One region of the Halobacillus sp. ABD4_316 genome, then DNA from elsewhere that is predicted to be linked to it. Evidence: a T-box and tRNA genes for the amino acid it is inferred to sense, from the RefSeq annotation. Region 1 holds a T-box; the other holds one or more tRNA genes.
What was found. A T-box is a leader RNA that pairs with one kind of tRNA and senses whether it is charged. The one in region 1 lies ahead of ACXAJH_RS06060 (valine--tRNA ligase), so its partner is inferred to be a tRNA-Val.
Positions count from the first base shown of each region.

Region 2: it encodes a tRNA-Val, which carries the amino acid that the T-box ahead of ACXAJH_RS06060 (valine--tRNA ligase) is inferred to sense. The anticodon was not compared.

Region 1 covers NZ_JBSWZA010000001.1:1,117,580-1,121,496, forward strand. The annotation lists gene ACXAJH_RS06060 (valine--tRNA ligase) at 1-2,059, opposite strand, end outside; T-box leader at 2,148-2,369, opposite strand; gene ACXAJH_RS06065 (hypothetical protein) at 2,496-2,684, shown strand; gene ACXAJH_RS06070 (LysM peptidoglycan-binding domain-containing protein) at 2,681-3,640, opposite strand; gene hemL (glutamate-1-semialdehyde 2,1-aminomutase) at 3,814-3,917, opposite strand, start outside.
Region 2 covers NZ_JBSWZA010000004.1:195,864-199,780, forward strand. The annotation lists gene ACXAJH_RS16170 (DUF421 domain-containing protein) at 1-235, opposite strand, end outside; gene ACXAJH_RS16175 (GNAT family N-acetyltransferase) at 340-768, opposite strand; gene ACXAJH_RS16180 (YjcG family protein) at 774-1,289, opposite strand; gene ACXAJH_RS16185 (alpha/beta hydrolase) at 1,325-2,053, opposite strand; tRNA gene ACXAJH_RS16190 (tRNA-Val) at 2,291-2,363, shown strand; gene ACXAJH_RS16195 (biotin/lipoyl-containing protein) at 2,518-2,763, shown strand; gene ACXAJH_RS16200 (DUF2254 domain-containing protein) at 2,819-3,917, opposite strand, start outside.

The DNA.
Region 1 (3,917 bases):
ATGGATGAAGCATTCTCATTGTCTGATCCAGCGTATAAGCCAGAATCGAACGGGTGGTATGAATACGCTGCTCATCTTCCCCGTACAATGGAAGTTTCGCCATTTCAATATACCAGTCACAGAAATCATCCCAGATGAAGTTATACAAGTGACGTCCGGCTTCCCCGAATTCGTATTTATCAATGTTGGTCGTTACCTGCTCGATCGTCTGGTTGAGTCGTGTGAGAATCCATTGATCCGCAACGGATTTTTCTCCGGATAGATCGATATCCTCAAATTTCAACCCGCCCATGTTCATCAGAGCAAAACGGGAGGCATTCCAGATTTTGTTTGCGAAGTTCCATGTAGACTCCACCTTTTCCCAGTGGAATCGCAGGTCCTGACCTGGAGATGATCCGGTGGACAAGAAGTAACGAAGCGAATCCGCCCCGTATTTCTCTATGACATCCATTGGATCGACGCCGTTTCCTAAGGATTTACTCATTTTACGGCCGTCAGCATCGCGGACAAGACCGTGAATAAGAACATCTTTGAACGGACGCTCGCCGGTGAATTCAAGAGACTGGAAGATCATCCGGCTTACCCAGAACCCGATGATGTCATAGCCGGTTACGAGAACGTTGGTCGGGAAGTAGCGCTTATAGTCACTGCTTCCTTCATCCGGCCAGCCCATCGTTGAAAACGGCCAGAGGGCGGAAGAGAACCACGTATCCAGGACATCATCATCCTGCTTCCAGTTTTCAGGGTCTTTCGGCGCTTCTTTGCCTACGTGAATTTCGCCGGTCTCTTTATGGTACCAGGCCGGAATACGATGGCCCCACCACAATTGTCTGGAAATACACCAGTCACGGGTGTTCTCCATCCAATGCAGATATGGTTTTTCAAAACGGTCCGGAACAAACTGAACGGCTTCGTCTCCGTTTTGAAGGTCGACGGAGGCATCCGCCAGCGGCTTCATATCAACAAACCATTGTGTGGAAAGATAGGGCTCGACTACAGCCCCGCTTCTTTCGGAGTGACCGACGGAATGCATATGATCTTCTATTTCAAACAGGACGCCCTGCTCCTGAAGATCTTTTACAATCTGCTTGCGGCATTCAAAACGGTCCATCCCTTTGTACGCCCCGGCATTTTCATTCATCGTACCGTCTTCATTCATGACGAGCACACGCTCAAGATCGTGGCGGTTCCCGATTTCAAAGTCATTCGGATCGTGAGCCGGCGTAATCTTCACAGCACCTGAACCAAATTCCATGTCGACGTAGTCATCAGCGACAATTTCAATTTCTCTTCCCACAATAGGAAGAACCGCTTTTTTACCAATCAGATGCTTGTAGCGCTCATCTTCCGGGTGAACCGCAATGGCGGTATCCCCAAGCATCGTCTCCGGACGGGTCGTAGCAATTTCGATGGATCCTTCTTCATCCTTCAGCGGGTAGCGCATATGATAAAACGCTCCCTGGACATCCTTATACTCGACTTCGATGTCCGATAAAGCCGTCTGTGTAGCCGGATCCCAGTTGATGATGTATTCCCCTCGGTAAATCAAGCCTTTTTCATATAAAGTAACGAATACTTCCTTAACAGCGTCGGAAAGACCTTCATCAAGCGTGAACCGTTCGCGGGAATAATCTAGGCCGAGGCCGAGCTTTTCCCACTGCGCGCGGATGAATTTCGCATATTCATGCTTCCATTCCCATGCTTTATCAAGGAATTTCTCACGGCCGAGGTCGTGTCGTGAAACCCCCTGTTCACGAAGTTTGGCATCCACCTTCGCCTGTGTAGCGATTCCGGCATGGTCCATCCCGGGCAGCCACAGGACATCATAGCCCTGCATCCGCTTCACACGGGATAAAATATCCTGCAGGGTCGTATCCCATGCGTGGCCGAGGTGAAGCTTTCCTGTAACGTTCGGCGGGGGAATAACAATGGTATACGGTTCTTTGTCCGTATCTCCTTCGGCTTCAAAAAATTTCCCATCCACCCAGTAGTGGTACCGGTCCTTTTCGACAGCGGCCGGATCATATTTGGTTGGCATTGAAAGATCCTGTTCACTCATTTCTGATCTTCCTCCTTTAATTGTTATCAGTCATTACACTCTGCAAGGGGTTTACCAGCCGGGAAAATAAAAAAACCCTTTCATCCAGTAAAAGGACGAAAGGGTTTGATTTCCGTGGTACCACCTTATTTCACAGGAGAGACTCCTGCACACTCACAATCATAACGGCTTCGAACCGGCTTCTCCTACTCATGTTCAAAGAAGCTGCATCAAGGGCGACTTTCATAATCAGGGTTCATGGAAAACTTCCACCATTCGTTTTCCTCTCTGGAAGAAATGATTACGTACTACTCCCTATCTAAGCATTTCACGTATAAAGACTATATTACATATTGTATATAGAACATACGTCTTTAGTCAACTGTCTGACAAAAAATATGCAGAAGCCCGCAGACAGGGCCTGCGGGCTTCTATATTTAAGAAACGAGGTGTACAGATGAGCCGAATGTACCGCTACCGGCTGCCACCATGGTGTAAAACGTGGTTGATTGTCATTGAAACCTCTCTGCTTCCGATTGTGATTTTCCAGGCTTTACGTACCATTTTCTGGCCGACGACCTTCGATATTTTCCTTCTCGGACTCGTCATCGGTCTGTGGCTGGCTTTTAAATACAAATGGATTTAATCAGGAATATACACAATCTGTCCAGGGGCTACATCCTCATCACAGCTGTTCACACGCTCCAGCTGTCTGACTGGAACATCATACTTCTCAGCGATGGAAGTCAAAGTCTCCTCCCCCTGGGCAATATACATTTTCATCCGGGTATACGTATCCTCACGGTTAGGGAACAAGTGCTTGAAAATTTGTTTGATGCCATCCATCCCACCAGGGGGCGCCTCCGATTCACTGGACTCTGAGGACTCCTCCACACTGACCTCTCCCCAGTCTGACGTACTGTCGGGAGAAGCCTGGATGTCATGGACAGCTTCCTGCTCTGTTCCAAAAAATTCAGGAAAGCTCTGTGATTTCTTGTAAAACCAACGTCCGTCATCGTTCTGTTCCTGTTCCTCTTGTTCCTGTCCGTTCATCCGGAATACAGGGGCTTCTTTTTCGGGAACCGCCCGCTCGGCTTCCGGCGTTTCCTCCTTGAAGTTGACAGGTCCCGCCTGGACAGGCTCATCGAACGCATCGTCATTGGCCGCTTCATTCCGGGCTTCCTCGACTCCGTTAATCGTGATTTGTGCGTGAAGGCGGAGCTGACGGTCAGCCGGCAGTTCATAATCAAACGTCTCAATGTCAATCAGCACATCATCCAAATTGGAAACACGCTCCAATGGGACCCGAATCTCTACTGGAAAAGCGTGGGAAAAGACATAGACACCATCATCCTGCGCTTCGACACTATCCATCACCCTTGCTCCCGAAGCTCCCGCAGGCTCCGCTTCGGATTGAGGGCCCGTTGGAATATATTCACCGCCGAGATCAACGGTCCCCTTCAGGCAGACTTCATCTCCGCGGTCTTCAATCGTAATATCTGGCTCTAAAGAAATACCAATCAGCTCTCTTACACCCTGTCCTTCCTGAAACCATATCGATTCATCCAGATAAAAGGAAAATACATTTTGTTTATTCGGCAATCCAGAGTCCCTCCCTAAGGTATTCCTGTTCTCTACTAACACCTTATGCGGAAGATATCGTTATATACATGAATGGGAGGAATCGCCGTAAAACATCCTGCTATCCACCGGTATTCTCCCCCAAAAAAACAGGCAGCCGATGATAACGGCTGCCTGTTTTCTAAAAGGGGCGTTCAGTTAAGTGTTGAAAATACTTTGTTGACTGCCTCAATCGTTTGTTCAATGTCTGCTTCCGTGTGCTTAACGGAAAGGAACATTCCTTCAAATTGGGAAGGTG
Region 2 (3,917 bases), on a different contig from region 1:
TGATCATCTCTGTTGTGTAAATAAGGATGCTCCACAGTATAATGGCAAAGCCGATGTCGGGAATACCGACGTCAGGATCGTAAAGGGCATTTCCTACAAGCTCTCCAAGTACAAGGGCGGAGATGAAATCAAAAGCTGTAATTTGAGTAATCTGGGATTTGCCCAGTACCTTAGTCATGACAAACAGCGCGGCAAACCCGAAAAGAGTCTCCACCGTAATTTGTATATATTCCATTGAAGCGTCACGATCCTTCTTTTTCGTTCTTCTATGCCTCATTGTAGACAAAAGGGGTGGAATATAAACGAAAAAACTCCCGCCTTTCCATAGGCGGGAGCTGGTTATTCATTCAATTCTTTGACCATCGTGACATGTGGGATGCCGGCATCCATGAATTTGTCTGAAATCGTGACATAACCGAGGGCTTCATAAAAGGCTTCCGCCTGGGTTTGAGCATTAAGCTTGGCTTTGTCATACCCATAGTCACGCACGGCGGCTTCCAGCTGTTCAATCATCTGTCTGCCGTAGGAATGGCCGCGTTTCTCTTTCAGAACACAAATGCGCTCAAGCTTCCCGTATCCGTGGACAAACCGGAGACGGGCGGCGGCTACCGGTTTGTCGTTCTCATACCCGGTGAAATGAAGGGACGCTTCATCATGCTCATCGATTTCAAGTTCTTCAGGTACCTGCTGTTCTTGTACAAAGACGATTTTTCTCACTGTGTAGGCATCGTTCAGCTGCTGTTTGTTTCTGACCTGCCGGATATCCACGAGCTTCACCCTCTGCCAAGGCGGAATGTCTCATAGACACTCCATGCGCCGTTTTCAAGTTGGTAAAGAAGCTGGAAACGATCGACCTGATCCTGCAGATCGAATTTAAGCATAGTGAGGCTGCCGTATACATCGGAAAATTCCTCGTCTGAAAGCTTCTGAGCAATCGTGATGTGCGGAACGAAGGAGAAATCTTTTTCTTCCGGCAGTACACCAGTGTAAAGTTTATCATTCAAATCAAAAATTTCATCGGATGGTTCAATCTTCAGGTAGATGGTGTTGGTTACGGGAGAGAAGGAACTTACCTTGTACACCCCGTAGGAGAATGGCTCTGTGTTCTTGGCAATTTCCCTCAGCTGGGGGATGATTTCACTTTCAATCTGATCTTCCTCCGCTTCAAACGCCTCTTTCATCGTAATGTGAGGAGGAATCAGCGCGTAATGAGGGTCATATCGCTTGCGGTAAGAATTCGCTACATCTTGTACTTTTTTTGATGGAAACACTGCTATTCCGTATTTCATTGAACTAACCTCCTGATTGTCCCATTTTAAAACGTTTATTCACCACTAAATATGTTCAATAAAGCCCGTTCAAAATCCTTCTGCCAGGATCCCCAAGTATGACCGCCATCCAGCTCATGGTACGTATAGGAGACCGGCTTTTCCTGTAGAAGATCCCGCAGCTTTCGATTTGGTTCAAGAAAATCCATCCGCTCACCGGTTGTCGTCTCCACGTCCGTTTCCTCCAGACCGATGGTGTGATCGATGGTTAATGAAGAAAGCTGCCGCCCTGTGTCGACGACTTCCAGGACGTGATCATCGACATAAGGACTCTGCATGATGACATTTCCGAAGATATTCGGGAATTTAACAGCTGTCATTAAGGCAAGGGTTCCGGCAAGGGAATCCCCGGCCAGTGTCCGGCCTCTCCCCATATTATACCCGGGCAGCTGTTCATCAAGAAATGGGACGACCTCCCTGATGAGGAAGCTGACGTAGTCTCCCTGTCTCGGGCCGTCAGGATGGTATTTCTCCCTGCGGTCGTATTTATCCTTGTAATGTATACCAATGAAAATCGTCCGTTCCATACGTTCCTCCCTGTGGAGCTTATCGCTCAGAGTGGCAGCGCGCCCCATGGAGTAATAATCGTTTCCATCCTGCATGATACAGAAATGGTACTTGTATAGAGGAGAGAAGTTGTTCGGCGTATACACACGAAGGGTCATTTCTTCGTCTAAGTACTGACTGTTTATGGTGTACTCGGTCATGGATCCGTCTCTACCCATAAATAGACCACCTCCTTACAGCACGGAAGTATATGAAAATTTCCCGCTTAAAATTCGATGTAAACGTTGCACTTCTTATTTTATCATAGAATTGTTGAAAAAGTGGAACAGATCAATAACCCAAATGATGGAGGGAGGAGGAAGGTTTGTAAAAAAGTTTGTCGAATCATGTTGACTTCAATTGTGATCCATAGTATATTAATCTTTGTCAGCAAAAAACGACAAATTTCTACATAAGATTCCGTAGCTCAGCTGGGAGAGCGCCACCTTGACAGGGTGGAGGTCGTTGGTTCGAGCCCAATCGGAATCATCATACAAAGTGCCGGAGTGGCGCAGTTTCTCATCCAGGGAGAGGCTGCGTCACTTCTTTTTTATTTTCCAGTCATCTTGTCCTCTTCTCCCACATATGCTGTTTCAAACGCCCTGAGCTGGACCGGGCGTGGTGAGAACAGGAGGAATGAACCATGCGGCCCGAAAAAATCATTTCCCCGTGTTATGGAGAAGTGACCGAAGTCCTCGTTCAGAACGGGGAGTATGTCTATGAATGGGAACCCCTTTTTGTTATTAAGCGGGACGGGACAGAGTCAGAGGTAGCGGTGGGCATCAGCGGCAGCCTGAAAAAGCTTCATATTAAGAAAGGTGATAAAGTGTCACCTGCCACCCTTCTTGCCGAGATGGAAGACGATATGATCATATCCGGCAGCGATTAATACACAAAAGAGAACCGTCCGGAATATGGACGGTTCTCTTTATTTGGTACACAGGTTATGAAGCATCATCGCTCTTCAAGGAAATGGTTGTCCCACACGCATCGGCCAGTTTCTGTGCCTGATGGTTAAACCGCTCAAAATCAAGCTCGTCCATATTCTCTACATCAACAGCCTTAATAATGTAACGGCCGAATCTCCACACGTCGTCCTGGACTTTCTCCTTTTGTATGAATGCCAGTTTGTACAATACTTCCATAACGGAGTTCATGACGGACACATCATGGTGTCCGTAAATGCGGATTTGATAGAAGCATTTATACAAGTATTCACTAAAAGGTACCGGCTCTGCGATAAGACGGAGGTGGTCATTATCGTCCGGGTAATATCGGATCGGCTCATATACATCGGCGAGCTCAACGAGGAGGGAGCCGATCCGGTTGATGCAGTTCGTGGCCGTATGAGGATCATTGAGACTTGGGGAAATGGCGCGCACGGCGATTTCCACAAGCTTCTGCAGTGAAAATTCTATATCCTGAATGTCGACCCGCTCGTTGCCGATCACGACAAAATCTCTTGCTTCTTCTGGTGTGAGGTTCTCCTGCTCTGATTCTACCCAGTAATAGAACAGGGGCATTTCTTTCTGAATGTATTCCCCCATGGAAAAGGTGGTCTCCAATAAAAGGTCATTTTTCTCCGCCCATTGAATCAAGGAAGAGTAATTGACACTCTGGATATATCCGGATTCCCCTGTCGCAATGACTCTTTTCTCTGAATTCTTTCGTCTTTCAATTTCCTCGTGATCCCATTCGGTGTAACGGTCGTAATTTTTCTCTGAAAAGGTTCCGTTGATCAAATCAGACGTGCTCTGGCGAATGGTGCCGATTAAATTGTTCACTTTGATGAAACGGGAAGAGTGGTGAATGAAAATGATAAAGAAAGCCAGGCAGACGATGGATACGAAAACGGTTAAAAACGGACTGATGAATCCGGATCCGGAATCCTTCCCAAGCAGGAACAACTGCAGCAGGGAAAAAATGAAGCCGAAGGAGAAGACCCCCAACACGTGCTGGGTGATCCGGCTTTTCATAAAGTCCTGAAGTGTCCTGGGAGAGAATTGAGTGGTATAGGTTGTAAGGACAACCATAATGGTGGAG